DNA from 3 places in the Mesorhizobium australicum WSM2073 genome. Region 1 is predicted to be linked to each of the others. Evidence: riboswitches for the same ligand, from Rfam matches in the RefSeq annotation. Region 1 holds a riboswitch; each other region holds the start of a gene.

Region 1 (9,813 bases):
CTCCAACCGCCTTCAGCCTGACATCGGCCGTCACCGCATCCAGAGTCAGCTGCCCGCCGCCGTCGACGACCACCGAAACCTTCGGCCCCAGCCTTGGTGCCAGTCCGGCATCTTCGATCGCCGCCATGATCCGCTCAGCCATCGCCCGGGGATCCGCAATCTCGTGTGGGTCGATACCCGCCAGCGGGCCGGTCTCGACCGGTACGCCGGTGCGCACCGCGATGCCCAGCGCATCGACCTCCGCCGCCAGCAACGCGGCACTTTCCGTTGTCAGGCCGCGGATCTGCAGGCTGCCGCGGGCCGTCACTTCCATGATGCCGTTGCCGTGCCGCGAGGCGGACTCAGCCAGGGCGATCAAGAGCTTCGGGGACAACCCTCCGGAAGATGAGCCTCCAGCGACCGGGTTGAGCCGCACCAGCAGGCCGTCGCCTGTCTGCATCGGTGCGGACAGAGCAGGGCAGGCGCCACGGCGCGAGAAGGCGTTCATGCCGCGACCCCGAGCGCGTTAGCCTCGGCGATCAGCGCGGCCAGATCGTCGTCGATAGAATTGCGCAAGGGATGCCAGAGGCCGCGCCGGCGCGCCGACAAGAAGCGCTCGGCAATGACTTTGGCGGCTGCGGGGTTTTCGCGCAGGATGAAGGCGCGGACGTCCGCGTCGCCAAGATAGGCGTCGTGCACAGCCTCGATCAGCGCGCCTGAAATCGCATGGGTGGTCTCGGCGAAGCCGACCAGCCGGTCGACGGTTTCGGCGAATTCGGAGGCGCCGCGCGGACCGTGGCGCATCTGGCCCGATATGAAACGTGAATTCACGGCCCGGGCGCGCACCACGCGCGACACCGCCTCGCCGACCGATCGCGGTTTCGGCTTTCGCGGATCGGTCGTATCGAGCACGATGACGTCGGCGTTCCTGCCAAGTGTGGCCAAGGCGGCCGAGAAGCCGCCGATGAAGGCGACGTCGGCGGAGCCTTCGAGAATGTCGCGGCCGGGGTCGTCGCCGGTGTGTACGAGAAGATCGGCGTCGGCGATGCGGCCTTCAAACGCTCCAGGTGCCGAGACGCCTTCGCCGCCGGCACCGCCATAGGCATGCGAGGTCGCGTCGAGATAGGCGCGGCCGATCTCTTCGCGCGCCGTCCAGTCGCCGCTCGACAGCATGTCCTCGACGCCGGCGCCGTACGTGCCGGGCGAAGTGCCGAAGATTCGTGGGCTGACCTTGCCGTCGGCGCGGGTTTTGGCGGCGAGCGGGTTTTCCGAATCGTCCTCGTCGCGCGCGGCAACGGCCTTGGCGGCGGCGTCGATCAGCGCGATCTGGGTCGGGAACATGTCGCGGAACAGACCTGATATACGCCAGGTGACGTCGACACGCGGGCGGCCGAGCGCCGCCGGGGGCAGCACCTCGATGCCGGTGACGCGGCCGGTGGCAGTGTCCCATTGCGGTCGGCAGCCCATCAAGGCCAGGCCCTGCGCGATCTCCTCGCCGCCGGTGCGCAGCGAAGCCGAGCCCCAGAGATCGATCACCAGCGAACGCGGCCAGTCGCCATGCGACTGCATGTAGCCGCGCACCACTTCTTCGGCCGCCGCCTTGCCGAGATCATATGCGGTCGGCGTCGGCATGATTCGCGGATCCGAGGTGAACAGATTGCGGCCGGTGGGCAAAACATCGGAGCGCCCGCGCGCGGGTGCGCCGGCCGGGCCCGCCTTGACGTGACGGCCATCGAGCGCCGCGAGCAGGGAGGCTTTCTCGGCGTTCGCGCTTTGCAGGCGCACGGAGTCTGGTTCGTCGTTGGGGACGCGGCCGTAGATGTGCAGCCCGTCCTTGATGGCGAAATCCTTGAGGTCGCAGAGCCAGGCGTCGATGCGGCGCAGCGCTTCGTCGGGCGCGTCGGTCTTGGCGACGCCGGCTTCCGAGGCAAGGCCGGTCTTTTGCGCAGTTTCGACAATCAGCCTGGCGAGCCGGTCCCGGCGACGGCGGTCGAGCCCGTCGGCCTGGGCGTATTCGTCGACCAGTCGCTCGAGCTCGTGCTGGTCCTCGTCCAGCCCTGCGCCTGCAAGCGGCGGCGGCAAATGGCCAAGCGTGACGGCGGCAATACGCCGTTTGGCCTGCGCTGCTTCGCCGGGATTGGAGACGATGAACGGATAGATGACGGGTAATGCGCCGGTGACGATCTCGGGAAAGCAGGTTGGCGACAGCGCGACGGTCTTGCCGGGCAACCATTCCAGCGTGCCGTGGGCGCCGACATGGACGAGAGCGTGGACGCCGAGCGATTTGCGCAGCCACAGGCCAAAGGCGATCAGGGCATGGCGCGGCGGGAGGGTCGGATCGTGGTAGTCGGCGCGACGGTCGGCCGAGCGGCCCCGGTCGGGGGCGAGTGCCACGGTGATATTGCCGAAATGCGCGGCGCGGAAGGGGAAGTGGTGTTTGCCTGATAGCGAAGGTGTGTGCGAGCGAAGACCTGTCTCATTTTCCGCTCTGCCCCACGCAGCCTTTACCGCAGCAATCGCCGATGTCGGCAACTCTTTCGAGAAGTCGAGATAGTCATTCAACCCCAGCCCATCACTGCCCCGCTCCAGCAAATCCAGCAATTCACGCGGCGTTTGCGGAATCCCGTCAACGGCATAGCCCTGTTCGCTCAAGTCGTGCAGCATGGCCAGCACGCTGGACGGCACGTCCAGCCCGACCGCATAGCCGGTGCGGCCAGGGGCGCTGGGATAATCGGGAATGAGGATCGCGAGCTTGCGCTCCTCCCGTCTTGTCTCCCGCAGCCGGATGAAAGCCGCGACTCGACCCGCCACTTGCTCCACCCGATCCAGTTCCGGGCGGTTCGCCAACGCACGATGGCCAAGCGCCGGATCGATATCGCTCTCGGCCTTAAAGGAAATGGCGCCGGCGAGGATGCGGCCGTCAAGTTCGGGCAGCACGACATGCATGGCAAGGTCGGCGGGCGCCAGGCCGCGCTGGTTGTTTTCCCAGATGTCGCGGCGCGTGGTGGCAACGATGACCTGGAAGACGGGCACGCCGGCGCGGTCGAACAAGGTTTCGACGCCGGGCTCGGCGCCGGAAGCGAACGCGGTCGCGGTGACGATCGCGGCGGGTTTCAGCGATGCGACGGCATTTTCGACGAACGCAAGCGACACCGGATCCTTCAGACTGGAAACGAAGATCGAGACCGGTGCCAATCCCCTGGAGCGCAAAGCCTCGGCCAGCGCATCGATCGGGGCGACATCGGCGGCGAGCAGCATCGATCGGTAGAAGAGAATCGGGATAATGGGAGTGCCGCTATTGGAACCGGTCGGCTCCTCCGCGACCCCCAATCCAGCCTGATAGTAACCGGCCTTCGGCACGCTGACCGGGTTGGCGACGGGCGCATCCTGTCCAGCCAAGCCTGCCAGCCTGTGCACCAGCGCGCCCATATTGGCCGGGCCGCCCTCGCGGAAATAGCCGAGCAGGCCGTCCAGTTCGGCGCGCCGCAGCGTCGAGGCTTCGACCAGCCTAAGATCCTCGTCGTGGCTTTCGCCGGGAAGCAGCGCCAGTTTGATGCCGCGTTCGCGGGCAATCACCGCCAGTTGGTCGCAGCCATAGCGCCACCAGTCGTAGCCGCCGAGGATGCGCACCAGGATGATTTTGGCGTGGCGGGCGACGCTGTCTATCCAGAGGTCGACGGACATGGGATGGCGCAGGTCGCGCAGTGCGGCCAGCCGCATCGAGGGCAGGCGACCGGCATCGGCCTTCCACGCCGCAGCCAGTCCGGCGAGATCGCTGTCGGTGAAGGACAGGGCCACGATATCCGCCGGCACCTGCCTGAGATCGACAGGCTCGGCGAGATCGTCGAGCGAGGCGGAGGTCGTGGTGAGGATGTGCATCGCGGCCCGGGCCTGAAAATCAGCCGGCGAGGATACGTTCGATCGCCGGGCGGTTCAGCCCCTTGAGGCCAATGACGACGAGCCGCGAGCGGCGGTCGTCCCCAGCGGTCCAGGCGCGGTCGTAGTAATGATTGACGCGCGGGCCGACGGCTTGCAGCAGGAGCCGCATAGGTTTGCCGCCGACCTCGACGAAGCCTTTCACGCGCAGCACGTTTTCCTGTTCGGCGGCCGCGGCGACGCGCTTTGCCAGCTCGTCGGGATTGGCGATCGAGGGAATGTCGACGATGAACGTGTCGAAGTCGTCATGCTCGTGATCGAATGCGCCGTCATGGTGGGACTTGCGGTTCTCGATGTCGTCCTCGACGGCGAGACCGAGCCCGAGCAGCACCGAGGGATCGACCTTGCCATGAGACGTCGGCACGATCTTCACGGCGCGGGCGGAGTGTTCGTTGATAATGGCGTTGGCGCGGGCTGAACCGGCGGCATCCATCAGGTCGCTCTTCGACAGGATGATCAGGTCGGCGCAGGCAATCTGGTCCTCGAACACTTCCTCGACCGGGTCGTCATGGTCGAGGCTCTCGTCCTGCGCGCGCTGCGCCTGCAGGGCGTCCATGTCGTTGGCGACGCGGCCTTCCGCCAGTGCGGGACCGTCGACCACGGCGATGACGCCATCGACCGTTACGCGGCTCTTCACCGTCGGCCACTGGAAAGCCTGGACCAGCGGCTTGGGCAGAGCGAGGCCCGAGGTTTCGATCAGGATATGGTCGACCTTAGGCGTCAGCGACAGGATCTGGTCGAGCGCCGGCACGAAATCATCGGCCACGGTGCAGCAGATACAGCCATTGGCCAGTTCGACGATGTTTTCCTCTGGGCAGGTGTCGATGCCGCATCCCTTGAGGATCTCGCCGTCGATGCCGATGTCGCCGAACTCGTTGACGATGATGGCAATCCGCTTGCCGCCGGCATTTTCCAGGAGATGGCGGACCAGTGTCGTCTTGCCGGCGCCGAGGAAGCCGGTGACGACGGTGCAGGGAACGCGGGACAGAGATGTTGTCATGATCAGTCTTTCAGCATGTCGAGGGGAGGGATGCGGGCAACGAGGCCGCGCTTGAGGCTATCGGGCCTGCCCCGCCAGGGAATGAGGCCGTCGCTCGAGGTGGCGAAGAGTTTCGCGCCGGTGACCAGATCGGCGCCGCTGCTCGCGGTCAGATCGCCGAACACATAGCTCCAGCAGCCGTCGCGCAGGATCGCGGCGCTCAGGCGGCGCTTGCAATTGCCGAGGCATTCGACCGTGCGGATGCGAATCTTCTCGCCCGAGGCGGCTTGGCGCGTATCTTCGGCCAAAAGTTCGCCGGCCCGGGGATGGGCGTCGGAGCCGGTCTCGTCGCGACAGGAAGCGCAGACAATGACCGTGATGCCGGCCAGGGGATGATTCCCGCCGGACGAAATGTCGGTTGTTTCAGCCGAAAAACTGCTGTCGCGATCCACATCAGGCTCCTTGCCCGGAAAACCCGCCAGGCGATCGGACTCTTGCATTCCAGACGGCAGGTCTCCTGGCTCGCGGGTCATCGCCTTGGGTAGCCGCCTTCCCGGGACAATCCCAGTGGCTTTCGGCCTTGGCTCTTCGCTCACAGTTGCGGGGACAGCCGCGGATTTGGGATCTTCAATCCCGCACCGCATTCCCTCTTGGCTCCTCCCTTTGCCGAGAGGAGACCGTCTGGATGGGATTTAGGCTCTTGCGGGCAGCGGTGTCAACGCGAGCTTACGACACCGCGATGTCGGACAGCGCCGGGCCGAGGTCGCCGGCAGGCGTTATTTCCATGCGCTCGAGGCCAAGCCAGCCCTGCATCTGCTTCAATTCCTCGAAGAGCTGGGCTGCGGTTTCGGGCGGTGTGCCGGGCTCGGCGTAGGCGGCATGGACGCGCAGGACACTGGCCGGCCGGTCAGCCTTGAGGTCGACGCGCGCCACGATCCTGTCGCCGAGCAGGAAAGGCAGGACATAGTAGCCGTATTGGCGCTTGTCGGCCGGCGTGTAGATTTCGATGCGGTAATGGAAGTCGAACAGCCGCTCCGAGCGCGAACGCTCGAAGACGACCGGATCGAACGGCGCCAGCAGAGCGCGGGCCTCGATCTTGCGCGGGATACGGGCGTCCTTGTGAAGGTAAGCCGGCTTGTCCCAGCCCTCGACACGGACCGGCAGCAAGTCGCCGAGCTCGACCAGTTCCTCCAGCCGGCCTTTCATGTCGGCCGGCGAGAGTCGAAAATAATCGCGCAGGTCGCCTGATGTCGCCACGCCATGGGCACGGGCGGAAATGCGCAGCAATTCGCGATGCGCGTCCTCAGGCGTCGGTACCGGCAGATCGAGGATCGCCTGCGGCAGCACGCGCTCCGGCAGGTCGTAAAAGCGCTCGAAGCCGCGCCGGTGCGCGGTGGTGATGCGCCCGGCCCAGAACAGCCATTCGAAGGCGTGCTTGGCATGGCTCCAACCCCACCAGCCACCGGAGCCTTTCTGGCCTTCGAGCGCCGAAGCGGCGATCGGCCCGCGCGCGACGACCTCGCGGTAGATCTCTTCTATATAGGCTGCGTGCTCGCGGCCCCATTTGGCCAGCCCCAGATACATTTCATCGCCTTGCTCGGCGCGCTGCATGCGCCAGCGCATCAGTGGGTAGGTCTCGACCGGCAGGAACGAGGCTTCATGCGCCCAATATTCGAAGACGGTGCGCTTGCGCGTCACGGCGGCGTTGTCGAGCAAAGCGAGGGGATAGGGGCCGAGACGCGAATAGAGCGGCATGTAATGAGCGCGCACCACCGCACTGACGGAATCGATCTGCAACAGGCCGGTGCGAGACAGAACGCGGGCGAAATGGCGGCGGTCCGGCGTGCCGGCGGGGCGGGGATCGAGAAATCCCTGGGCGGCGAGCGCGATGCGCCGCGCGGCGGCAAGCGAGATCTTTTCCTTCATGCGTATGCGTCCCTGATGGACCTGTCTGGCGTCATTGCCGGCGTGATTCCCGTCCATGCTAGCAGGGTTTTGGCGGCAACCCTGTCAGGAGAGAAAAGTGGAGTTAAAAGCGAAGGAAATCAAACAGGAGCGGATGGGACCAGTTTCTCCCGGAATGCCGTCCAGCTCGGTGTTTTGAACAAGGTTTGACTTGCTTCGCTGGAAGTGCTGCGCTAACCCTCGCCGCGTTGCAGCATAGGCCCCTTAAAACGGTTCAGCGGTTAATCTGTCACGCTTCCGCATTAAGGTTCGGTGCTGTAGTCAAAGTGGATTGGCGCCAACGGAAAGCCGCTGCATGAACGCACTTCTCAGTTCGTACCTGCCCATCGTCCTGTTTATCGGCGTGGCACTGGTCGTCGGCCTGGCGCTGCTGGCGGCTCCGTTCCTGGTGGCGTATCGCAACCCCGATCCCGAAAAGCTTTCCGCCTACGAGTGCGGTTTCAACTCGTTCGACGATGCCCGCATGAAATTCGACATCCGCTTCTACCTGGTGTCGATCCTGTTCATTATATTCGACCTGGAAGTTGCCTTCCTCTTCCCCTGGGCAGTGTCCTTCTCGAAGATCGGCATGCTCGGTTTCTGGTCAATGATGGTGTTTTTGGCAGTGCTGACCATCGGCTTTGCCTATGAATGGAAAAAAGGAGCGCTGGAATGGGATTGAACGACAGTTCAGGCACCCTCGTCGCGCCGAAGCCCAAAGGTATTATCGATCCCAACACCGGCAGGCCGGTGGGGGAGGACGATCCCTTCTTCCTCGAAATCAACAATGAGCTTGCCGACAAGGGTTTTCTGGTCACCTCGACCGAGGCGCTGATCACCTGGGCGCGCAGCGGCTCGCTGATGTTCATGACCTTCGGTCTGGCTTGCTGCGCGGTCGAGATGATCCACACCTCGATGCCGCGCTACGATTCGGAGCGGTTCGGTGTCGCGCCGCGCGCGTCTCCGCGCCAGTCCGACATCATGATCGTCGCCGGCACGCTGACCAACAAGATGGCGCCGGCGCTGCGCAAGGTCTACGACCAGATGCCGGAGCCGCGCTACGTCATCTCGATGGGCTCCTGCGCCAATGGCGGCGGCTACTATCACTATTCCTATTCGGTGGTACGCGGCTGCGACCGCGTCGTGCCGGTCGACATCTATGTGCCCGGCTGCCCGCCGAGCGCCGAAGCCCTGCTCTATGGCATTCTTCTGCTGCAGAAGAAGATCCGCCGCACCGGCACGATCGAACGGTAAATCCATGGCCGCCTCCTTAAGCGAACTGTCGACCTATCTCGGCGAGAAGCTGCCTGGCCGCTTCGGCGATGCGGTATTCGCCTATGGCGAGCTCACCGTTCACGTCGAGCCTCAAAACCTGATCGAGGTGATGACCTTCCTGCGCGACGATGCGCGCTGCCAGTTCATCTCGATCATCGATGTCTGCGGTGCCGACTATCCGTCGCGGGCCAAGCGCTTCGACGTCGTCTATCACCTGCTTTCGCCGAAGCAGAATGTGCGCATTCGCATCAAGGTGCAGGCCGACGAGGAGACGATGGTGCCTTCGATCACCGGCGTCTATCCCGGCGCCGACTGGTTCGAGCGCGAAACCTACGATCTCTATGGCGTGCTGTTTTCGGGCCACCCGGACCTGCGCCGCCTGCTGACCGACTACGGTTTCGAAGGCCATCCGCTGCGCAAGGATTTCCCGCTCACCGGTTTCGTCGAAGTGCGTTACGACGACGAAGCCAAGCGCGTCATCTACGAGCCGGTGGAACTGAAGCAGGAATTCCGCAATTTCGATTTTCTGTCCCCATGGGAAGGCACGGATTACGTGCTGCCAGGGGATGAGAAGGCAAAGCAGTAATGGCTGAAACCTCCGTCCGCAACTTTAACATCAACTTCGGACCTCAACACCCTGCCGCGCACGGCGTTTTGCGCCTCGTGCTGGAGTTGGACGGCGAAGTCGTCGACCGCGTCGATCCGCATATCGGGCTCTTGCATCGCGGTACGGAGAAGCTGATCGAGGCAAAAACCTATCTGCAGGCGCTGCCTTATCTCGACCGGCTCGATTATTGCGCGCCGATGAACCAGGAGCACGCCTTCGCGCTGGCCGCCGAGCGCCTGCTCGGCATCGAGGTGCCGAGGCGCGGCCAGCTGATCCGCGTGCTCTATTGCGAAATCGGCCGTATCATGTCGCACATCCTCAATGTGACGACGCAAGCCATGGACGTCGGCGCGCTGACGCCGCCGCTGTGGGGCTTCGTCGAGCGCGAAAAGCTGATGGTGTTCTATGAGCGCGCCTCGGGCTCGCGCATGCATGCGGCCTATTTCCGTCCGGGCGGCGTCCACCAGGACCTGCCGCGCCAGCTGGTCGAGGACATCGGCAAGTGGATCGACCCTTTCCTGAAATCGCTCGACGATCTCGACAGGCTGCTCACCGGCAACCGCATTTTCAAGCAGCGCAATGTCGACATCGGCATCGTCTCGCTGGCCGACGCCTGGGCCTGGGGCTTTTCGGGCGTCATGGTCCGTGGTTCGGGCTCGCCGTGGGACCTGCGCAAGTCGCAGCCCTATGAATGCTATTCGGAAATGGATTTCGACATTCCTGTCGGCAAGAATGGTGACTGTTTCGACCGCTACCTCGTGCGCATGGAAGAAATGCGCCAGTCGGCACGGATCATGCGCCAGTGCATCGATCTCTTGCTCGGCAAGGAAAGCACCGGCCCGGTGTCGAACCTCGACGGCAAGGTGGTGCCGCCCAAGCGCCAGGCGATGAAGCGTTCGATGGAAGCGCTCATCCATCACTTCAAGCTCTATACCGAGGGCTACCGCGTGCCGGCCGGCGAAGTCTATGCGGCGGTCGAGGCGCCAAAGGGCGAGTTCGGCGTCTACCTAGTCTCCGACGGCACCAACAAGCCCTACCGCTGCAAGCTGCGCGCACCCGGTTTCGCGCATCTGCAAGCCATGGATTTCCTCTG
Region 2 (9,813 bases), 1.6 Mb from region 1:
TTGCATGATCCTGTTCCTCGACAAGGGGCGATTCAACAATTACATACGAGACGTATAAGTGTTAAATAGAGTATACGTCGCGTATGTCAATTGGCATACGGAGCGTATGTAAGTAAGGCCAGAAGCATGCATCGACCGCGCAAGGAGATGATCGCCGAGACACGCGCCAAGCTGATCGCCGCGGCACGCCAGGCTTTCGGTACCATCGGCTATGCCGAAGCGTCGATGGATGATTTCACCGCGTCGGCCGGGCTGACGCGCGGCGCCCTTTATCATCACTTCGGCGACAAGAAGGGACTGCTTGAGGCGGTTATCGCCGAAATCGACGCGGAAATGGCGGCCCGGGTGAATGAGGTCGCGTCGCGGGCGCCGACCCGCTGGCAGCATTTCGTCGACGAATGCACCACCTATATCGAAATGGCGCTGGAGCCGGAAATCCAGCGCATCATGTTCCGGGATGGTCCGGCTGTGCTGGGCGATCCGGCACTGTGGTCGAATGCCAATGCCTGCGTCGGTTCAATGACCGATCATCTGACAGCGCTGCAGCGGGAAGGGGTGGTCGTCCCCGGCGTCGACCCGGAGTCGGCAGCGCGGCTGATCAATGGGGCGAGCAGCCAGGCCGCGCAGCGCATCGCCAATTCGCAAGATCCCGAAGCGACATCGAAGATGGTGGTGGCCGCGTTCAAGCAATTGCTCGAAGGCCTGCTGAAAAAGCCGGAAGCGCTTTCAAGATGAACCACCATGGCAGTCCCGCCACTGCCTGCAATTGACAATAGCCGGTTTGAGCGCATCCTCCGCAGCCATCTCTGAGGGGAGATTCGGGGCATGTGGGATTTCGATATCGGCAGGTCGGTGTCCATCATGATGCGGACCTGGCCTTTCATTGTCTTTCGCATGATCGTCTATTTCGGCATCACGCTGGCCTACATCGTGGCCACCGGCACCGGCGCCTCCGTCGGCTATGGCGTCGGCCATATTTCCACCGATCCCGACGGACCATTGTCTTTTGCGATGTGGGGCGGCGTGGTCGGTTTCGGCATCGTCTCGATCGCCGTCTACTGGATCCGCGAATACATTCTCTACGTCGTCAAGGCGGGCCATATCGCCGTCATGGTGCATCTGATCGACGGCAATGATATTCCCCACGGCCAGAACCAGATCGCCTACGCGAAAGAGGTCGTGACCGAGCGTTTTGCCGAGGCCAACATCCTTTTCGTCGTCGACCAATTGGTCAAGGGCGCCATACGCGCCATCACCGGCCTGCTCGGCGGCATCGCGGCCTTCCTGCCCATTCCTGGCCTGAGCGGCCTGGTTTCGTTCCTCAACACGGTGATTCGCCTGTCGCTGACCTATGTCGACGAGATCATTCTCGGCTACAACATCCGCATCAGTTCGTCCTCGCCGTTCGAAACCGCGCGCCAAGGCGTTGTGCTCTACGCCCAGAACGGCAAGACCATGGTCAAGAATGCCGTCTGGCTAGGGGTCATCATGTGGGGCGTGTCGTTCGTGATTTTCCTGCTGATGCTGGCTCCGGCAGCCGCTATTCTTTACGTCATGCCCGGGCAGCTCGCCGGCTGGGCTTTCGTGCTGGCAATCGTCTTTGCCTGGGCTTTCAAGGCGGCCTTCATTGAGCCGTTCGCCATTGCCTGCCTGATGCAGGTCTATTTCAAGACCATCGAGGGTCAGGTGCCCGATGCCGCCTGGGACGCCAGGCTGGCCGAAGCCTCGTCGAAGTTCAGGGAACTCAAGGACAAGGCGCTCTCCACTTTCGGCGGTTCGCGCTGGGGCACGGCCGGCGCGACGCGCTGATCGGCTAGGCTCGCGGGCGCACCGGCGGCGGTACCGAGGCGCGCCACTGCTGATTTGAGCGGCGCTTCGCCTTGTCCGCGAAAAGTCTCGCTCATGATAAGCTCGGGCAACGGCAGCCGCCGGCCCCAGCCGTGTGTTTCGAGATCCGGCTTCGGTGCGAATTCGGAAACGCGGCCGACGCAGAGATAGGCGATCGGCGTCACTTGATCGGGAATACCCAGCAAGCTTTTCAGCGCTTGCGCCTCGATGATGCTGACCCAGCCGACGCCAACGCCTTCGGCGCGTGCCGCCAGCCAGAAATTCTGCACCGCGCAGACCGTGCTGTAGAGATCCATCTCCGGATTGTGCCAGCGCCCCAGCGGCGAGCCTTTCGAGCGTTCGCGGTCGCAGGTGATGCAGATGTTGAGAGCGCTTTCGCAAATGCCTTCGAGCTTGAGCTTGCGGTAGAGCGCCTGCCGTTCTGCCTCGATTTCAGGCAGTTCCCGTTCTCGCGCGGCCAGGAACAGGTCGCGCACTTCCGCCCGCCGCGCGGCATCGCGAATGACGATGAAATTCCAAGGTTGCATGAAGCCGACCGACGGCGCGTGGTGGGCGGCAAGCAGCAGCCGCGCCAGCACCTCGTCGTCGATGGCCTCCGATGTAAAATGGCTGCGGACGTCGCGCCGCGTGAAGATGGCGCGGTAAACAGCGTCGCGCGCAATCTGGTCAAATCCATCGCCCATTGGAGTGGTCATAGCTTCCGGCATCGCTTGTCCCCTTGCGATTGCAATCGATGTCATCCGCCTGACCATGCGGATGACGATGCCTGCCAGGCCGGTCTTCTGGCTCGGGATCAACCCGCGTCCGGTGCCTTCCCGTCATCGACAGTGGCATTTACCGGCGCGGTCCCCCTCACAGCGTTGGGCACGCCACGGAGTTCAACCGTGTTCCCGATTCTCCCGCCAGGGCATTTGCAGCCAAGTGGAATCACTTGGCGTCGCAAAATGCGGCTAAAACAAACAGCCCGGCGGGCACCAGGCAGTGGTTGCGACCTTACGCCGAAGGGCCGGCGCCGCCAATGCCCGCAGCGACATGAATAGACGCAGGTTCGATTTTCCCCAGCGATCAAGCCGCAACGCATGGCCATCACGACGCCGGGGCACTAGATAGGGGGCATGGCCACCCGTCTCTACACGCACCCGATCTTTCTCGAACACATCACGCCGCCCGGTCACCCCGAGCGGCCCGACCGCCTGCGCGCCATCGAGCGCGTGCTCGACGACGAAGCTTTTGCCGCGCTTGACCGCGTCGAGGCACCGCAAGGCGACGAGGCGACCATCCTCTACGCGCATCCCGCCGATTTCGTCGCGCGTGTCCGCGCCGCCATCCCCGACGAAGGCATTGCCCGCATCGACGCCGACACCACCGCCAGCCCGAAAAGCTGGCAGGCGGTGATTACGGCGATCGGTGCCGCCAATGCCGCCGTCGACGACGTCTTTGCGGGCCGCGCCGACAACGTCTTCGTCGCCGCCCGCCCGCCCGGCCACCATGCCGAAAAGACCACGGCCATGGGCTTCTGCTTCTTCAACACGGCGGCAATCGCAGCGCGCCATGCGCAGAGGAAGCATGGCGCCGAGCGTGTCGCTGTCGTCGACTGGGACGTGCATCACGGCAACGGCACGCAGGATATTTTTTGGGACGATCCCTCGGTGCTCTATTGCTCGACGCACCAGATGCCGCTTTATCCCGGCACGGGCGCGAAGAGTGAGACCGGCGCCGGCAACATCGTCAATGCGCCGCTGGCGCCTCGGACGGGCAGCGAGGTGTTTCGCGATGCGTTCCTGTCGCGCGTGCTGCCGGCACTCGACAATTTCGCGCCGGATCTGATTATCGTTTCGGCAGGCTTCGACGCGCACCATCGCGACCCGCTGGCGGAAATCAATCTGACCGAGGACGATTTCGACTGGGCGACCGGCCAGTTGATGCAGCGCGCCGCAATCCACGGCGGCAACCGGCTCGTCAGCCTGCTCGAGGGCGGCTACGATCTGCAGGGATTGGCATTTTCGGTCGCCGCACATGTCGGGCGACTGATGAAAGGATGAATGATGACCGGTGAGATCAACGAAGACGTCAAGGCGATGAGCTTTGAACAGGCACTCGACGCACTGGAGAAGATCGTCGATGATCTGGAGCGTGGCGACGTGCCGCTCGACCAGTCGATCCGGATTTACGAGCGCGGGGAGGCGCTGAAGGTTCATTGCGACCGGCTGCTGAAGGCCGCCGAGGACAAGGTCGAGAAGATCAGGCTGTCGCGCGACGGCAAGCCGGTTGGAACCGAGCCGCTCGACGCGGACTGAGGTCCGGAGCAGCCTTACCGGTTTTTGGACACGATCATCATTGAGGATACAGTTCGTCCCGATTGAAACGGACAAGAGGAGATACGGAAGCGATGTGCAGAAACATCAAGACCCTGTTCAATTTTGATCCGCCGGCAACCAACGACGAAGTCCGCGACGCGGCACTGCAGTTTGTCCGCAAGCTGAGCGGCACGACGCGGCCTTCTGCCAAGAACCAGCATGCGTTCGATCATGCGGTCGAAGCCATCGCGGCATCCGCACGCGAATTGCTCGATTCCCTCGAAACCCACCAGCATCCTCGCAATCGCGAAGAGGTGGCGGCCAAATTAAAAGCGAAAGCGGCGATCCGGTTCGCCTGATATGCCCAAGCGCCCACTGACCGCTGACGAGGAGAGTTCATGAGCTTCTTCCCCGGCAAGGACCCTGAGGCCGGCGATGCCTTCGCCAGCGACCAGATCGAGCTGATGGTTATCCCTAACGCCAAGGACATTGGCGGTTTCGAGGTGCGTCGCGCCTTGCCGACCGCCAAGCGGCGCTTGGTCGGGCCGTTCATCTTCTTCGATCGAATGGGTCCCGCGATCATGCGCGCCGGCCAGGCGCTCGATGTCCGCCCGCACCCGCATATCGGCCTGTCGACCGTGACCTATCTGTTCGACGGCACGATCAGGCATCGCGATTCGCTCGGCACCGAGATGGTCATCCAACCCGGCGACGTGAACCTGATGACGGCTGGTCGCGGCATCGTCCACTCCGAGCGCACGCCGCAGGAATTGCGCGGCGCGCCGATGTCGATCTCCGGCCTGCAGACCTGGTTGGCTCTGCCGGACGGCAAGGAAGAGGTGGCGCCGGTGTTCGAGAACACAGCGGCGCTGCGGCTTCCCGAAATCGACGCCGAAGGCGTCAGCGGCCGCGTCGTCATCGGCGATTTCCAGGGTTTGCGGTCTCCGGTGCGGGCCGATTCCGAGACACTCTATGCAGATTTGCGGCTGGCGCCCGGCGCCAGCGTCAAAATCCCGGCCGATGCCGAGGAGCGCGCCATCTACACGCTGGAGGGCGAGGTCTCGATTTCGGGTGATGCGTTCCCAGCGGAACGGCTGCTGGTATTCCGGCCCGGCGACGAGATCGTCATATCGTCATCGACCGGTGCGCATTTCATGCTGTTCGGCGGCGCCTCGCTTGGTTCGAAGCGCTACATCTGGTGGAATTTCGTTTCCTCGTCCAAGGAGCGCATCGAGCAGGCCAAGCAGGAATGGAAGACTGGCCGCTTCGATATCGTTCCTGGCGATGAGAAAGAATTCATACCGCTGCCGGAAGGCTGAGAAGATCGGTGAGGCGCTGACCGTCCGCGTCAGCGACACGCATTTACTTTCGCCGGCCGGCGGCCTATCCCGCCGATGAACAGAAAGTCTGGGCCCAACGTGAACGCAACGCCGCATACGCCGCTTCTCGATAGGGTTCGCGTCCCGGCCGACCTGCGCACGCTGGCCGAGAGCGACTTGCCGCAACTGGCATCAGAGCTTCGCCTCGAACTGATCGACGCGGTGTCGCGCACCGGCGGCCATCTCGGTGCCGGCCTTGGCGTGGTCGAACTGACGGTGGCGCTGCATTATGTCTTCAACACACCCGATGACCGGCTGATCTGGGATGTCGGCCACCAGGCCTATCCGCACAAGATACTGACCGGCCGTCGCGACCGCATCCGCACCTTGCGCCAGGAAGGCGGGTTGTCGGGCTTCACCCGCCGAGCCGAGAGCGAATACGACCCGTTCGGCGCCGCCCACTCCTCGACATCGATATCGGCCGGCCTCGGCATGGCCGCCGCCCGCGACCTCTCAGGCGGGCGCAACAATGTCATCTCCGTCATCGGCGACGGCGCCATGTCGGCCGGCATGGCTTATGAGGCGATGAACAATGCCGGCGCGCTCGATGCGCGCCTCATCGTCATCCTCAACGACAATGACATGTCGATCGCCCCGCCAACCGGCGCCATGAGCGCCTATCTGGCGCGTCTGGCTTCCGGCAAGGCCTATGTCGGCCTGCGCGACTTCGGCAAGAAGCTGACCTCCTATCTCGGCAAGCGAGCCGATCGAGCCATCACCCGCGCGGTCGAGCATGCGCGCGGTTACGTCACCGGCGGCACCTTGTTCGAGGAACTCGGCTTCTATCACATCGGCCCGATTGACGGTCACAATCTGGAGCATCTCATCCCGGTCCTGAAAAACGTCCGTGACAACGGCAAGGGTCCGGTGCTGATCCATGTCGTCACCCAGAAGGGCAAGGGCTACGCGCCGGCGGAAGCGGCCGCCGACAAGTATCATGGCGTCAACAAATTCGACGTCATCACCGGCGCACAGGCCAAGGCGCCGGCCAATGCACCGGCCTACACCAAGGTGTTTGCCGAAAGCCTGATCCAAGAGGGCCGCGAGGACGACCGCATCGTCGCCGTCACCGCCGCCATGCCGGGCGGCACCGGCCTCGACCTGTTCGGCGAGGTGTTTCCGTCAAGGACTTTCGACGTCGGCATTGCCGAGCAGCATGCGGTGACCTTCGCCGCCGGCCTGGCGACGGAAGGCTACAAGCCCTTCGCCGCGATCTATTCGACCTTCCTGCAGCGCGCCTACGATCAGGTCGTCCATGACGTCGCGATCCAGAAACTGCCGGTGCGTTTCCCCATCGATCGCGCCGGCTTTGTGGGCGCCGACGGTGCCACCCATTGCGGCGCGTTCGACACCACCTTCCTGGCAAGCCTGCCGGGCTTTGTCGTAATGGCCGCGGCCGACGAGGCGGAATTGCGTCACATGGTGCGCACCGCCGCCAGCTACGACGACGGGCCGATCGCCTTCCGCTATCCGCGCGGCAACGGCGTCGGCGTCGACATGCCCGAGCGCGGCTCTGTTCTGGAGATCGGCAAAGGCCGCGTCGTCCGGGAAGGCAGCAAGGTTGCCCTCCTGTCCTTCGGCACAAGGCTGCAGGATTGCCTCATCGCGGCCGAGGAACTCGGCGCGGCCGGGCTTTCCACCACGGTCGCCGATGCCCGTTTCGCCAAGCCGCTCGACCAGGATCTGATCCGGCGGCTGGCCCGCTCGCATGAGGTTCTGGTGACGGTGGAGGAGGGCGCAATTGGCGGCTTCGCCAGCCATGTGCTGCAATTCCTCGCCCATGAAGGACTGCTCGAAAGCGGCCTGAAGGTACGCCCGCTGGTGCTGCCGGATGACTTCACCGACCACGCCAAGCCAGAGAAGATGTATGCCGATGCTGGCCTCGACGTCGCCGGAATCGTGCGCACCGTATTCACCGCGCTCGGTCATACGGTCCGCGCCCAGCGCGCCTGAATCAAAACCTCAACAGCTTGAATCAGTTTGCCGGCTCGATTTTATAAGGCATTGTTAACGTTGCCGTTTGGCGTTTTGCTTACCCTGTCCCTTGGCCGTTTTTCAACGCCGCCCTGCTAGATCACAGCCAGGCAGGGAGACAACGAGAATGAAGACGCTTCTGTGCGGCGCGGCCTTCTTGGCGGTGATGGTCGTACCGGCTGCCGCCGAAACGCCCTACGACCGCAATCTCGAAAAGGCGGCGATAGGCATTGTCGCCGGCAAGATGGGCGATATCCGCGGCGGCTTTTCCTACAAGCAAATTCCGCAGCTTGTGGTGCCGCCGGATCCTTCGCCTGTATCACCTGTTGCGACCGGGCATGCGCGTGAGCAGGCTTCAGGCGGTCGAGACGACGGTTTGTCTCCAGCCATCGAGCGCCAGGCTCCGCGAACCATCTTCTAAAACCACATGTCGCGTACGCAGCGGCCGTCGCGCGGCAGATCGTCGTAAGTGTCGAGGCCATCGAAATGGTCGATCGGCAGATCGGCGACGGCCTCGGGGGGCGCCAGCCGGACATTGACGGCCATGCGTCTTCGACCCGAGGCGCTGGCGCGCAGTCCGCGCCAGCCGAGCACGCAGGCGCAACGCGGGCAGAACAGGATCTCGAGCGACGGGTCTTCCTGTCCGGCGCGCGTATAGCTGCCCATTGGCCCCGAAACGCGAATGCGTTCGTCGACATAATCATAGGCCCAGAGCGTGCCATAGCGGCGGCAAAGCGTGCAGTTGCAGGCCGTCACCGGGCCGGGGTCGCCCTCCAGCATCCAGTGGGCGGCGCCACAGTGGCAGGTTCCCGTCAGCATTCGTTCTCCTTCGAGTTGCGACAAACAGAGGGCTCTTCGTGGCCAATATTCTGCCGGACCCGGCATGATGGGCGCAAGCCGCGGCCTGGTTCGATGCACCAGCCGCTCTCGTAGGATCACTTTGGTCCATCTAATGTCCTTGCCTTCACCGCGGGCTTTCGTCAGAGAAGGCCGATGAACTCGCCTCTGCCAGCCAGCACACGCCAGCGGCTCGACGACCTGCTCGTCCAGCGCGGGCTGTTTGCCAGCCGCTCGCGCGCCCGCGACGCGGTGGAGCGCGGCACGGTGACGGTCGACGGCGCCATAGCCCGCAAGCCCGGCCAGAACGTTTCGCCGCAATGCGTTGTCGCCATCGACGATCCGGCGCAAGCCTATGTCTCGCGCGCCGCCCTCAAGCTGATCGCCGGGCTCGACCATTTCAGCCTCGACCCGGCCGGTCGCGAGGCCCTCGACATCGGCGCCTCGACCGGCGGTTTCACCCAGGTGCTGCTCGAACGCGGCGCGTCCCATGTCACGGCAATCGATGTCGGGCATGGCCAGATGCATCCTGATGTCGGTGGTGATCCGCGCGTGACGGTGATCGAGGGCCTGAACGCGCGCGATCTCACCGTTGCCGATCTTGCCGGCCGCAATCCGGATTTCATCGTTTCCGACGTCAGTTTCATCTCGCTGAAACTGGCGCTGCCGCCGGCACTCGCCATTGCCAAGCCCGGCGCCGGTGCGATCTTTCTGGTCAAGCCGCAATTCGAGGCCGGTCGCGAGGCGATCGGCAAGGGCGGTTTGTTGAAGGATCCCTTCGATGCCGCCCGTGTCGCGGGCCTGCTGCAGGATTGGCTGGATGCCATCCCTGGCTGGCGCTCGCTTGGCCTGCATCTGTCACCGATTGAAGGTGGCGACGGCAATCGCGAATTCCTGCTCGGTGGGATCAAGGACCGATGAGCGTACGCTTCACAATACGAAAACTCGGATCGCAGGGCGACGGCATCGCCGAAACCGAGAGCGGCGATCTGTTCATTCCCTTCACGCTGCCGGGCGAGATCGTCACCGCCGCGCGCGAGCGGGATCGCGCCACGCTGATGGCGGTGCTGGAAGCCTCTCCGCTGCGCGTCGAACCCGCCTGCCGCCATTTCACCGAATGCGGCGGCTGTGCCCTCCAACATTTCGAGACCGAAGCCTATCGCCGATGGAAACGCGAAAAGGTGGTGCACGCATTGAAGGGCAAGGGCATCGAATGCGAGATTGGCGAACTGGTCGCCTGCGCGCCGCAGTCGCGCCGCCGCGTCGTGCTTGCCGCCCGGCGCATGGACGCAGGCATGCTGCTCGGCTTCAATCGCCATCTGTCGCCCGAGATCATCTCCATATCCGAATGCCCGATCTCACTGCCCGAGATCGTCGCGGCACTCGGCCAGCTGAGGGCGCTGGCCGAATTGATATGCGCCACCACCAAATCGTTCCGGATGGCGGTCACCGTTACGGGTTCCGGTCTCGACATCGCG
Region 3 (9,813 bases), 3.0 Mb from region 1:
TGCAAGGAATGGCGGCTTCTCCCAGGCAAAACCCTGGTTGCCGGTACCGGCCGAGCATCTGCCGCAGGCGGTCAACGTGCAGCAAGGCGACGAAACCTCCCTGCTTGAGCATTACCGGCGCTTTCTTTCTTTCCGCCGCGCCCATCCGGCGCTGGCCAAGGGGGACATCGCCTTCATCGAAAGCCAGGGCGACACCGTCGCCTTCACCCGCCGGTCGGGCAATGAGGAGATCGTCTGCGTCTTCAATCTGGGCGCAAGGCCGGCGAAGGTTGACCTCGGCAACCGAACCCTGCAACCTTTGCCGGGACACGGGTTCTCCGGGCAGGCGAGCACCGGGTCGGTCGAGCTCGGCGGCTATGGCGCCTGGTTCGGACGCATAGGCTGAAACATCCGAGGAATCACTGGAGGAAACCAATGGCCGATGTCAATTTGAGACAAGTGAAGAAGTCCTATGGCAATCTTAACATTCTCCACGGCATCGACCTCGACATCAAATCGGGCGAGTTCATAGTCTTCGTCGGCCCGTCGGGCTGCGGCAAGTCGACCTTGCTGCGCTCGATCGCCGGGCTCGAGGAAATCACGTCGGGTGAACTCAAGATCGACGGCCACGTGGTCAACGACGTGCCACCCTCGAAGCGCGGCATCGCCATGGTGTTCCAGTCCTATGCCCTCTACCCGCACATGACCGTCTACGACAACATGGCCTTCTCGATGAAGATCGGTGGGGAAAGCAAGGCCGAGATCGACAAAAGGGTTCGGCAAGCCGCCGAGATCCTGCAGCTGACCAAATATCTCGACCGTCTGCCCAAGGCGATGTCGGGCGGCCAGCGGCAGCGCGTCGCCATCGGCCGCGCCATCGTGCGCAATCCGAAGGTGTTCCTGTTCGACGAACCGCTGTCGAACCTTGACGCCGCATTGCGCGTCGCGACGCGCATCGAGATCGCCAAGCTCAAGGAATCGATGCCCAACACGACCATGATCTACGTCACGCACGACCAGGTCGAGGCGATGACGCTGGCCGACCGCATCGTCGTGCTGAAGGACGGGCACATCGAGCAGGTCGGCACGCCCATGGAACTCTACAAGAACCCCGGCAACCTCTTCGTCGCCCAGTTCATCGGCTCGCCGGCCATGAACATCCTGCCGGCGACGGTCGACAAGACGGGCAATCCGACCATCGTCAGCCATGTCGGCGGCCGCAAGGCGACGGTGCCGATCGCGACACCTGCTTCGGCAAAGGGAGCGGCGGTCAGCTTCGGCGTACGGCCGGAAGATCTCGCGATCGCCAGCGGTGCGGATTATCTGTTCGAGGGGACCGTCGATTATCTCGAACAGCTTGGCGAGGTCCAGCTGGTCTATGTCGATATCGGCCGGGCCGACCTGCCGCTGGTGACCAAGCTGCCGGGCAATGTCGAGGTCAAGCGCGGCTCGACGCTGCGGCTGACCGCCAATGCCGGCGATCTCCATATCTTCGATGCGGATGGTCGCTCCTTTGCCCTCCACGAAGCGGAAGCAAAGGCGGCCTGAAGACGGCCGTCCGGTAATGAAAGAACAAGAGCGGCGGGCCTGGCCCGCCGCTCTTCTTGTCTGCACAGGCTGGTTAGTTGTTGCCGAAGAGATTGCGATCGGCACCCTGATGGGCCGGCTTCTGCACGTCGCCGGACGAGTTGAGCAGCTTGTAGACAGGCGAATCGCTGTTGCGGATCGCACCTGTATGCGACGTATCGACATTGACAGTCGACGAAGCAGTGGGCTGGTTGACGCCGTTGGAGCCATAATTGTCGCTGCCGGCGAAGGCGCTGCCGGAGACGGCCAGAACGGCGGCGGCGGCAATGAGGATCTTGTTCATTTTAGGTACTCCTGAATTTTGGAAGTCCCGCGGACCGGCGGGCCAGAGCCCACCGGCCGTGGGATGGCCGTTAATGGCCGAAGAGGTTGCGGTCGCTGCCCTGCTGGACAGGCGCCGAGGTGGCCGGAGCCGACTTGCCGATCGACGCGGTATTCGAATTGTCGGTCGAAGCGGCAGCAGCCTGATTGGCGCCGTTGGAGCCATAGTTGTCGCTGCCGGCGAAAGCGCTGCCAGAAAGGGCCAGAACGGCGGCGGCAGCAATAAGGATCTTGTTCATGTTAGGTACTCCTGAATTTTGGAAGTCCGGCTGCCGGCGGGCCAGAGCCCACCGGCCGTGGGATGGCCGTTAATGGCCGAAGAGGTTGCGGTCGCTGCCCTGCTGGACAGGCGCCGAGGTGGCCGGAGCCGACTTGCCGATCGACGCGGTGTTCGAATTGTCGGTCGAAGCGGCAGCAGCCTGGTTGGCGCCGTTGGAGCCATAGTTGTCGCTGCCGGCGAAAGCGCTGCCGGAGAGGGCCAGAACGGCGGCGGCAGCAATGAGGATCTTGTTCATTTTAATACTCCTGAATTTGTAGGTCCACCAGCGCGGCAGGGTCACCCGCCGCGTGCCAGGGATGGCTATTAATTGTTGCCGAAGAGGTTGTGGTCGGCGCCCGTCACAGGCGTCTGGGCAGCCGGCTCCGACTTCTTGGTCGAAGCGGTGTAGGAGCTGTCGACAGTGGCCGTGGGGGTCGCGGCGTTCGAACCATAATGGTCGCTGCTAGCGAAGGCGCTGCCGGAAATAGCCAGAAGGGCGGCGGCAGTGAGAATGATCTTTTTCATTTTTGTACTCCAGTATTTTTCCCGTCCGTCTAGCGGCGTGTCTTGGGATTAAATCGCGTCGTTCGGACAGCCCCGATGTGGGAGAGCCCCCTTGCCGTTTCCAATCACGAAGTTGTTCAGCGTGGACCATGACTCCACCACTTGAAATTGTACCAACGCCTTCTACATGTCTCATTTTTCCATTTGATATCAAACAGTTGTCTAAGGTCACGACCCGATCACCAACTGTGTCGGAAGGCTGGGCGTTCACACCGTCCTGCACGCACCGTCAACAGAAACGAACCGTTCGGTTCGATTTTAGACTCTGCTAATAGTCACTTTTCGAAACCATTAACCCTTTTCCGGCCCGGCTGAGGGTCGAAAACGGTGCCCGCGCGCCTGGCGAGAAAAGGCGATTCCCCCGCTGCAACCGCGCCGGGACGATCCCGCGTATGTGTCGCGCCGCATGGATGCGATGTCGCTTTCGTGCCGATGTCGCAAACCCTGTCGTGATTAGATCGAGCGATCTCAGGTGCCGCTGCGTGACGACGGAGCGGAGAATTGGGAAGCCGGTCAGATTCCGGCGCTGCCCCCGCAACGGTGGTGGAGTTCAAGTCGCAACGGGAGACCACTGGGCGAAAGCCTGGGAAGGTGTCGCGATGGTCCGCCAGGACAACTCCAGAGCCCGGAAACCAGCCCGAGATCGCTAGAACTCGACTGATCGCGGTGGGCGGTCAAGGGGCGGATGGTGTTGTCCGGCTTTCGCCGGCTTGCGCCCAGTCCTTCCTCCATCACCACCAGTTCAGTCCTTGAAAATGAGGACAGGACATGGACGCGCGCAACGACATGCTGAGGCTTTTAAACGGCCGCAGACAGGGCCTTTCGCTGGAACAGCCCTTCTATACCGACCCGGACTACTTCAAGCTTGACATGGAACTGATCTGGTATCGCGACTGGCTGTTCATCGGCCATGATTGCGAGTTGCCCAAGCCGGGCAGCTTCATCACCGTGCAGATCGGCGATTATCCGGTCGTGCTGGTGCGCGATCAGCAGGGCAAGATCAACGCTTTCCACAATTCCTGCCGCCATCGCGGCAGCCGCGTCTGCAACACCGACAAGGGCATGGCCGCCAAACTGGTGTGTCCCTATCACCAGTGGACCTACGAACTCGACGGCCGGCTGCTGTTCGCCCGCCAGATGGCCGATGGGTTCGACAAGAGCCAGTTCGGGCTCAAGCCGGTCGCCTGCGAAAGCGTCGCCGGCTATGTCTTCATCTGCCTGGCCAAGGAGCCCGCCGACTTCGCGCCGATGCGGGCGATGATCGAGCCCTATCTCCTGCCGCACCGGCTGAGCGAGGCCAAGATCGCCTTCGAGAGCACGATCATCGAGAAGGGCAACTGGAAGCTGGTCTGGGAAAACAACCGCGAATGCTACCATTGCGCGGGCAATCATCCTGAGCTGTGCAAGACCTTCCCGGAAGCGCCGACCGTGACCGGCGTGCAAGGCGCCGACAGCGATCCGGAGATGCTGGCCCACTGGGCGAGGTGCGAAGCTGTTGGCCTGCCCAGCAAGTTTCGCATCGACCCGGCTGGACAATACCGCGCCACCCGCGCGCCGCTGCTGCGCGATGCCCAGAGCTACACGATGACCGGCAAGCGGGCGGTGAAGAAGAACCTGTCCGACAGCGTCTCGGCCGACCGGATCGGACGCTGATGCACTATCACTACCCGACAACCTGGAACCATATCCTCGTGGATCATGCGGTGACGTTCCGCGTGCTGCCGGTCAGCGCCACGGAAACAGCGGTTACGACCAAATGGCTGGTCCACAAGGATGCCGTGGAAGGCGTCGACTACGATCTCGCCGAACTCACCCATGTCTGGACCGAGACCAACGACCAGGACCGCCGCATCGTCGAGGAAAACGCCTTCGGCATCCTGTCGCCGGCCTACGAGCCCGGTCCCTATTCGGAGCTGCACGAGGGCGGCGTCATCCAGTTCGTTGACTGGTACGCGCGCTTTATCGGCCCACGGCTTTCCGAAGACGGCCGGCCTGCTCTGCGCAGTGTCGCCTAGCGCATGTCGGCCAAAACTGTGCAGCGGCTTTGGGATCACGACACGCCCAAAATGAAAGGTATGCAGGGATGAACGCCATGACTGATCTTGGCCTCTATCGCCACCTCGACCAGATGGCGCCGTGGAACGACAGGCTGCAGGTGCTGGAAGTAACCGGCGTCAGCGACGAGGCGCCCGACGTCAAGACCTTCACCTTCCGCTCCGACAACCAGACCTGGTTCCGCTACAAGCCGGGCCAGTTCGTCACGCTGGAATTGCCGACACCGGACGGCCCGCTGATGCGCACCTACACGCTGTCGTCATCGCCGTCACGGCCATTCTCGATCGCGGTGACGGTGAAGGCGCAGGCGGGCAGCGTCGGCACGCGCTGGATGTTCGATCACCTGACGCCCGGCTCGCACGTCAAGGCCTATGGACCGGGCGGCGACTTTTCGCTGCACAGCCACCCGGCGGCGAAATACCTGTTCATCTCGGCCGGTTCGGGCGTGACGCCGATGATGTCGATGCTGCGCTGGCTGAACGACTGCGCGCCGTGGACCGATGTCGGCTTCGTCAATTGCGCACGGCGTCCGGAAGAGATCATCTTTCGCAAGGAACTCGAACTGCTCGGCGGCCATATGCCGGGGCTGTCGCTCGGCTTCATGATCGAGGAGCGGTCGAGCCGCGAGGGCTGGTACGGCCATATGGGCCGCATCGACGCCATCCGACTGCCGCTCCTGGCGCCCGATTTCCGCGAACGCGAAATCTTCTGCTGCGGCCCCGACCCTTTCATGCGCGCCGTGCGCGGCATGCTGGAGGCCGCCGGTTTCGACATGGCAAAATACCATCAGGAGAGCTTTGCCGCGCCGGCGGCGGAGGAAATCCCGGCGCCGTTTGCCTCGCCGGCTGAAGACGGCGCGGCGATTTGCGTCCAAGCCGCGACGCCGATCCGCTTCGCGCTTTCGGATGTCGACGCCGATTGTGTCGCCGGCCAGACCGTGCTGCAGACGGCGCGCGCCTCGGGTGTGCGAATACCGGCCGCCTGCGAATTCGGCCTGTGCGGAACTTGCAAAGTGAAGAAAGTCTCCGGCAGCGTCGAGATGAGCCACAATGGCGGCATCCTCGATCATGAGATCGATGATGGCTTCATCCTGGCCTGTTGTTCCAAGCCATTGTCGCCGCTTGAAATCGAGGCTTGATCCGCCCGGCTTTCGACTGAACCCGGAAATGGTCCCGCGTTGCCGGCAAAGGTTACCTTGCCAAGGAAGACCTGAAAGTTTACAGGCGTTGTTGGTGGAAGCGGTCCTGCTGGCGGGCAGGAAATGCAGGACGGGGCAACAATGACGCATGACTCCCACGCCTATGCGGTAGCGAGCCGGGATATCGTTTTCGAATCTTTCGATGGCGAGGCCGTGGTGCTCAATCTTGCCAATGGCAAATATTTCGGCTTTTCCGATTCCGGCAGCAAGGTATGGCAGGCGCTTTCATCCGGCGCGGACGCCCAGGCTCTGGTCGGGCTGAGCGCCGGCGGCTCGACAATAGGCCAGGCCGAACTCGAACGCTTCATATCGCAATTGGTCGAATTGGGTTTGCTGGTGCGCTTGGACGCGGCGGCGCAGCCTTTGCCGGGCGATTTGCCTGCCGAGCTTGCCGCCACGAACGAGCCGCTCAATGTGAGCATTCACGACGACCTCGCCGACCTGATCGTCGTTGATCCCATCCACGAGGTCGAGGAACCTCTCGGCTGGCCGGCGGTCAAGCAGGCTTCCTGACGGGGCGGCCGCAGCGTGATGGAAGGCGATTGATGCCGCGCGTCACGCTCGAAACCTTGCCGGATTACGCCAGGTATCTCATCGCCGCCGCTGAAGGCGCGGCCGCGTGCTATCCGACCATGCGAAAGGTTCGCCTGCCCTGGCTTGAACTGACCGTGCATCTCGGTCACGGCGTGCTTGCCGATGCATTGGGCCATGCTTTTGTCGAGCCCGGGCATGACCAGCCGGCACCGTCCACGGGTCGCATCTTCATCGCGCATCCCGGCGTTGACGGCATCCCGGAGCCGGCGCACTGGGGCGATGCCCATTTCACCGAGCACGGTTTTGCCAAACGGCTCGCCGAAGCCGGTTTGCGCGGGCACCATTTCCACGACCTGGATTTCTGGCAGGTCTACGATCCGCACCGCCGCGTCGGCGTGCAGCTGATGGCCTCGGCCGATGCCTTTCCGCCCTGGGAGCCGGGAGCACCGCTGCGCGCCTTCCTGCACTGGGAATATGCCGCGCGCGGCATGCGGCTGACGCATGCCGGCACGCTTGGCATCGACGGCAACGGTATTCTGCTTGCCGGCTCGGGCGGGGCCGGGAAATCGGGGACCGTCGCCGCCGGCCTGCTTAACGGGCTCGACAGTGTCGGCGACGACTATGTGCTGATCGATCTCACCGACGGCGTGACCGCGCGCCCCCTTTTTTCGACGTTGAAGCAGGACACGGAAGGTTTCGCCCGGCTTGGCCTGCGGCAGCGGCTAACGGCGCAAGGCCCGCTGAACTGGCAAGGCAAGCACACGTTCCATATTCATGATATCGCGCCTCGGCCGGTGCCCGCCATGCTGGACATCGTCGCGCTGGTGGTGCCACATATCAGCGGAGGCGGAGCAAGTTCGATTATGCCGGTGTCGCGCAGGGATGCCATGATTGCCTTGGCGCCGTCCGGCATCGCCCAGATGCCGGGCGAGCGCGAAAGCGGCTTTCGCTTCTTCAGCGAATTGACGCGCCACCTGCCGTGCTTCCGTTTGTCCCTCGGCATCGACCCGGCAGAGATCGCCCGCACGATCGAGGATTTCCTGACACGAGGCGCCCGGTGAAGCTCAGCGTGATCATGCCTGTGTACAATCGCGAGCGCTATGTCGTCTCGGCGCTGCGCTCGCTCGTGCGGCAGCAAGATGCCGCCGATCTCGACATCATCGTGATCGACGACGGCTCGACCGACGGGTCGCCGGAGGCCGTGCGTTCGATGATGGCCGAGAACCCCTGCATTCGTCTTTTCCGGCAAGAGAACATGGGCGTGACCCGGGCTCGCAACGCTGGTCTCAGACTGCTCACGCCGGAAACGGAGCTCGTGTCGTTCCTCGATTCGGATGATGTCTCGCCTGCGGGACGATTCAAGGCCGATATTGCATGCTTTGACGCCGACCCCGCTCTGGAGCTTACCTATTCCCTGATGATGATGGTCGAACACATCGACGACGATCTGCTGGAACCCTGCCCCGGCAGCCATTTCATGACCGTGCGGGGAATTCATCTGTCGTCGGGCATTTTCTCGCGTAAGCTCATCGAACGGATCGGCGGCTTCGATGAGGCCTTCGGCCAGGCCGAAGACACAGACTACCTGCTGCGCACCTTTGAAAGCGGCCCCAGATTCGTCCTGCCGGATACCGTATCGCTTTACTACCGACGTCATCCCGGCAACATGACGAAGCAGGTCGACACATCCCTTCGGGAATTCTTGCGGGCCATCCACAAATCGATGAAACGGCGCAAGGCCGACCCTTCACTGCGCGGGATCGAAGGCATATTCGATGTCAAAGAACTCGCCAACTGGCGCTTCATGTAGCATGCGGAGCTATGGCGTCGTCATACCGGCCTTCAACGCCAGCGGCACCATCGCCGAGACGCTGCGATCGGTCGCGGCGCAGACAGTGCGGCCTGAGCTGGTGGTGATCGTCGACGATGGATCCAGCGACGATCTCGCGGCGGCGATCGGCGGAACGGACCTGCCGCTGCAATTGCTGCGCCAGGCAAATGCCGGACCTGGGAGCGCCACGACAAGGGGCATCGCCGCCTTGTCGACGCCGCTCATTGCAACACTCGATGCCGACGATCTGTGGCTGCCGAGCAAGGCCGAAACACAGCTCGCGCATCTCGAAAGGCATCCCGCAACGTCGGGCGTTTTTTGCCATTTGCGAAACTTCCGCAATGACCGGCCCGATGCACCCGAGGACGCGATCGTACCCGGTTGGTCGCGGACCACGATGCTGATCCGGCGCGAGGCCGCCGAGACCGTCGGACCAATCGTCGATCCGCCGGGCGGCCGCGGCGAAATGATCGACTGGATCGCGCGGGCACGCGAGACGGGCCTTGCCCTCGACATGGTGGAAGAGGTGCTGGCGCTGCGCCGCATCAGGCCCGGCAGCCTGTCCTATGGCCGCGATGCGGCGCGCGACCGCGGCTATCTCGAAGTGGCGCGGCTCGCCATGCTGCGACGGGCCCGGAACAAGGCCGGCGCGGGCTGATGGCGGGCATTCGCCGCATCAGCCGACGTTTCCCGGACTATGGCTGGTCCTGGCCGACGGGCGGGCTCGACCAACTGCTCAAGGCCGCCCTTCTTGCCGATGAGGGCGCGGCTGCCGGTTGCGCCTTGCAGTGGCTAAGCGCGAACGACATCGACCTCGTCTCCTTCAGGGAACACCGGCTGCTGGCCGCGATCTGCGACCGGTTCGGCCGGAAATTGGCCGGCCATTCCGCGTATCCGCGCCTTGTCGGCCTGCAAAAGATGCTGTGGACCAAGTCGCGCATGGCGATGCGCGAGGCCGAACCGACGCTGCAGGCGATGACGGATTCCGGCTGCCTGGTGATGCTGATCAAGGGTGCCAGCCGCATTGCCTTGAACGCCTCGGCGCAGCGTGGCCGGGTGGCGCACGACATCGACATATTGGTGCGGCCGCAGGACATGCCGGCGGCGTTCGGCGTGCTGCGCGACGGCGACTGGCAGATCGCCACCGGGGTGAGTCCCCAATATCTGAGGACAAGGCTGGCGTCGCTGCGCTCGATGAATTTTTTCAAGGGCAGTTATGGCGATATCGACCTGCACCAGCTTGCCTATGACGGTTCGCAGCAAAGCGACGAGGATGACCAGGCGATCTGGCGGCGCGCGGCGGCGGCCGAATTCAGCGGTGTCGGTGTGCTGGTGCCGTCGCCGGCGGACCGCGTCGCGCTCGCCATCGCGCATGGCGGGCTCGATGCCCACACCCACAGCGATTGGCTGGTCGATTGCGCGGTGGCCATTCGCGCCGGCGGCGTCGACTGGGACGTGTTCCTCGATGTCGTCGCCAGGCGTGGC

The links. Region 1 has a riboswitch for cobalamin ahead of MESAU_RS17305 (DUF1636 family protein). Riboswitches for the same ligand answer to the same signal wherever they lie in the genome.
Region 2: it holds a riboswitch for cobalamin, as region 1 does, so the genes downstream of both, bluB (5,6-dimethylbenzimidazole synthase) here and MESAU_RS17305 (DUF1636 family protein) in region 1, are expected to answer to the same signal.
Region 3: it holds a riboswitch for cobalamin, as region 1 does, so the genes downstream of both, MESAU_RS32290 (aromatic ring-hydroxylating oxygenase subunit alpha) here and MESAU_RS17305 (DUF1636 family protein) in region 1, are expected to answer to the same signal.

Annotation. Positions count from the first base shown of each region.
Region 1 covers NC_019973.1:3,602,253-3,612,065, forward strand. The annotation lists gene cobG (precorrin-3B synthase) at 1-487, opposite strand, end outside; gene cobN (cobaltochelatase subunit CobN) at 484-3,858, opposite strand; gene cobW (cobalamin biosynthesis protein CobW) at 3,878-4,915, opposite strand; gene MESAU_RS17305 (DUF1636 family protein) at 4,918-5,346, opposite strand; cobalamin riboswitch at 5,385-5,591, opposite strand; gene MESAU_RS17310 (winged helix-turn-helix domain-containing protein) at 5,621-6,820, opposite strand; gene MESAU_RS17315 (NADH-quinone oxidoreductase subunit A) at 7,155-7,520, shown strand; gene MESAU_RS17320 (NuoB/complex I 20 kDa subunit family protein) at 7,511-8,092, shown strand; gene MESAU_RS17325 (NADH-quinone oxidoreductase subunit C) at 8,097-8,699, shown strand; gene MESAU_RS17330 (NADH-quinone oxidoreductase subunit D) at 8,699-9,813, shown strand, end outside.
Region 2 covers NC_019973.1:5,179,396-5,189,208, reverse strand. The annotation lists gene MESAU_RS25010 (MFS transporter) at 1-6, opposite strand, end outside; gene MESAU_RS25005 (TetR/AcrR family transcriptional regulator) at 127-735, shown strand; gene MESAU_RS25000 (hypothetical protein) at 826-1,809, shown strand; partial or broken gene bluB (5,6-dimethylbenzimidazole synthase) at 1,926-2,531, opposite strand; cobalamin riboswitch at 2,603-2,778, opposite strand; gene MESAU_RS24995 (histone deacetylase family protein) at 2,964-3,890, shown strand; gene MESAU_RS24990 (exodeoxyribonuclease VII small subunit) at 3,894-4,145, shown strand; gene MESAU_RS24985 (DUF2277 domain-containing protein) at 4,238-4,504, shown strand; gene MESAU_RS24980 (pirin family protein) at 4,544-5,464, shown strand; gene dxs (1-deoxy-D-xylulose-5-phosphate synthase) at 5,540-7,477, shown strand; gene MESAU_RS24970 (hypothetical protein) at 7,626-7,919, shown strand; gene MESAU_RS24965 (GFA family protein) at 7,916-8,317, opposite strand; gene MESAU_RS24960 (TlyA family RNA methyltransferase) at 8,492-9,256, shown strand; gene MESAU_RS24955 (class I SAM-dependent RNA methyltransferase) at 9,253-9,813, shown strand, end outside.
Region 3 covers NC_019973.1:396,167-405,979, forward strand. The annotation lists gene bglA (beta-galactosidase BglA) at 1-385, shown strand, start outside; gene MESAU_RS01805 (ABC transporter ATP-binding protein) at 415-1,527, shown strand; gene MESAU_RS01810 (DUF680 domain-containing protein) at 1,601-1,849, opposite strand; gene MESAU_RS01815 (DUF680 domain-containing protein) at 1,920-2,126, opposite strand; gene MESAU_RS01820 (DUF680 domain-containing protein) at 2,196-2,402, opposite strand; gene MESAU_RS01825 (DUF680 domain-containing protein) at 2,471-2,671, opposite strand; cobalamin riboswitch at 3,164-3,365, shown strand; partial or broken gene MESAU_RS32290 (aromatic ring-hydroxylating oxygenase subunit alpha) at 3,479-4,725, shown strand; gene MESAU_RS01835 (FAD-binding oxidoreductase) at 4,803-5,903, shown strand; gene MESAU_RS01840 (PqqD family protein) at 6,045-6,476, shown strand; gene MESAU_RS01845 (hypothetical protein) at 6,509-7,558, shown strand; gene MESAU_RS01850 (glycosyltransferase family 2 protein) at 7,555-8,307, shown strand; gene MESAU_RS01855 (glycosyltransferase family 2 protein) at 8,309-8,986, shown strand; gene MESAU_RS01860 (nucleotidyltransferase family protein) at 8,986-9,813, shown strand, end outside.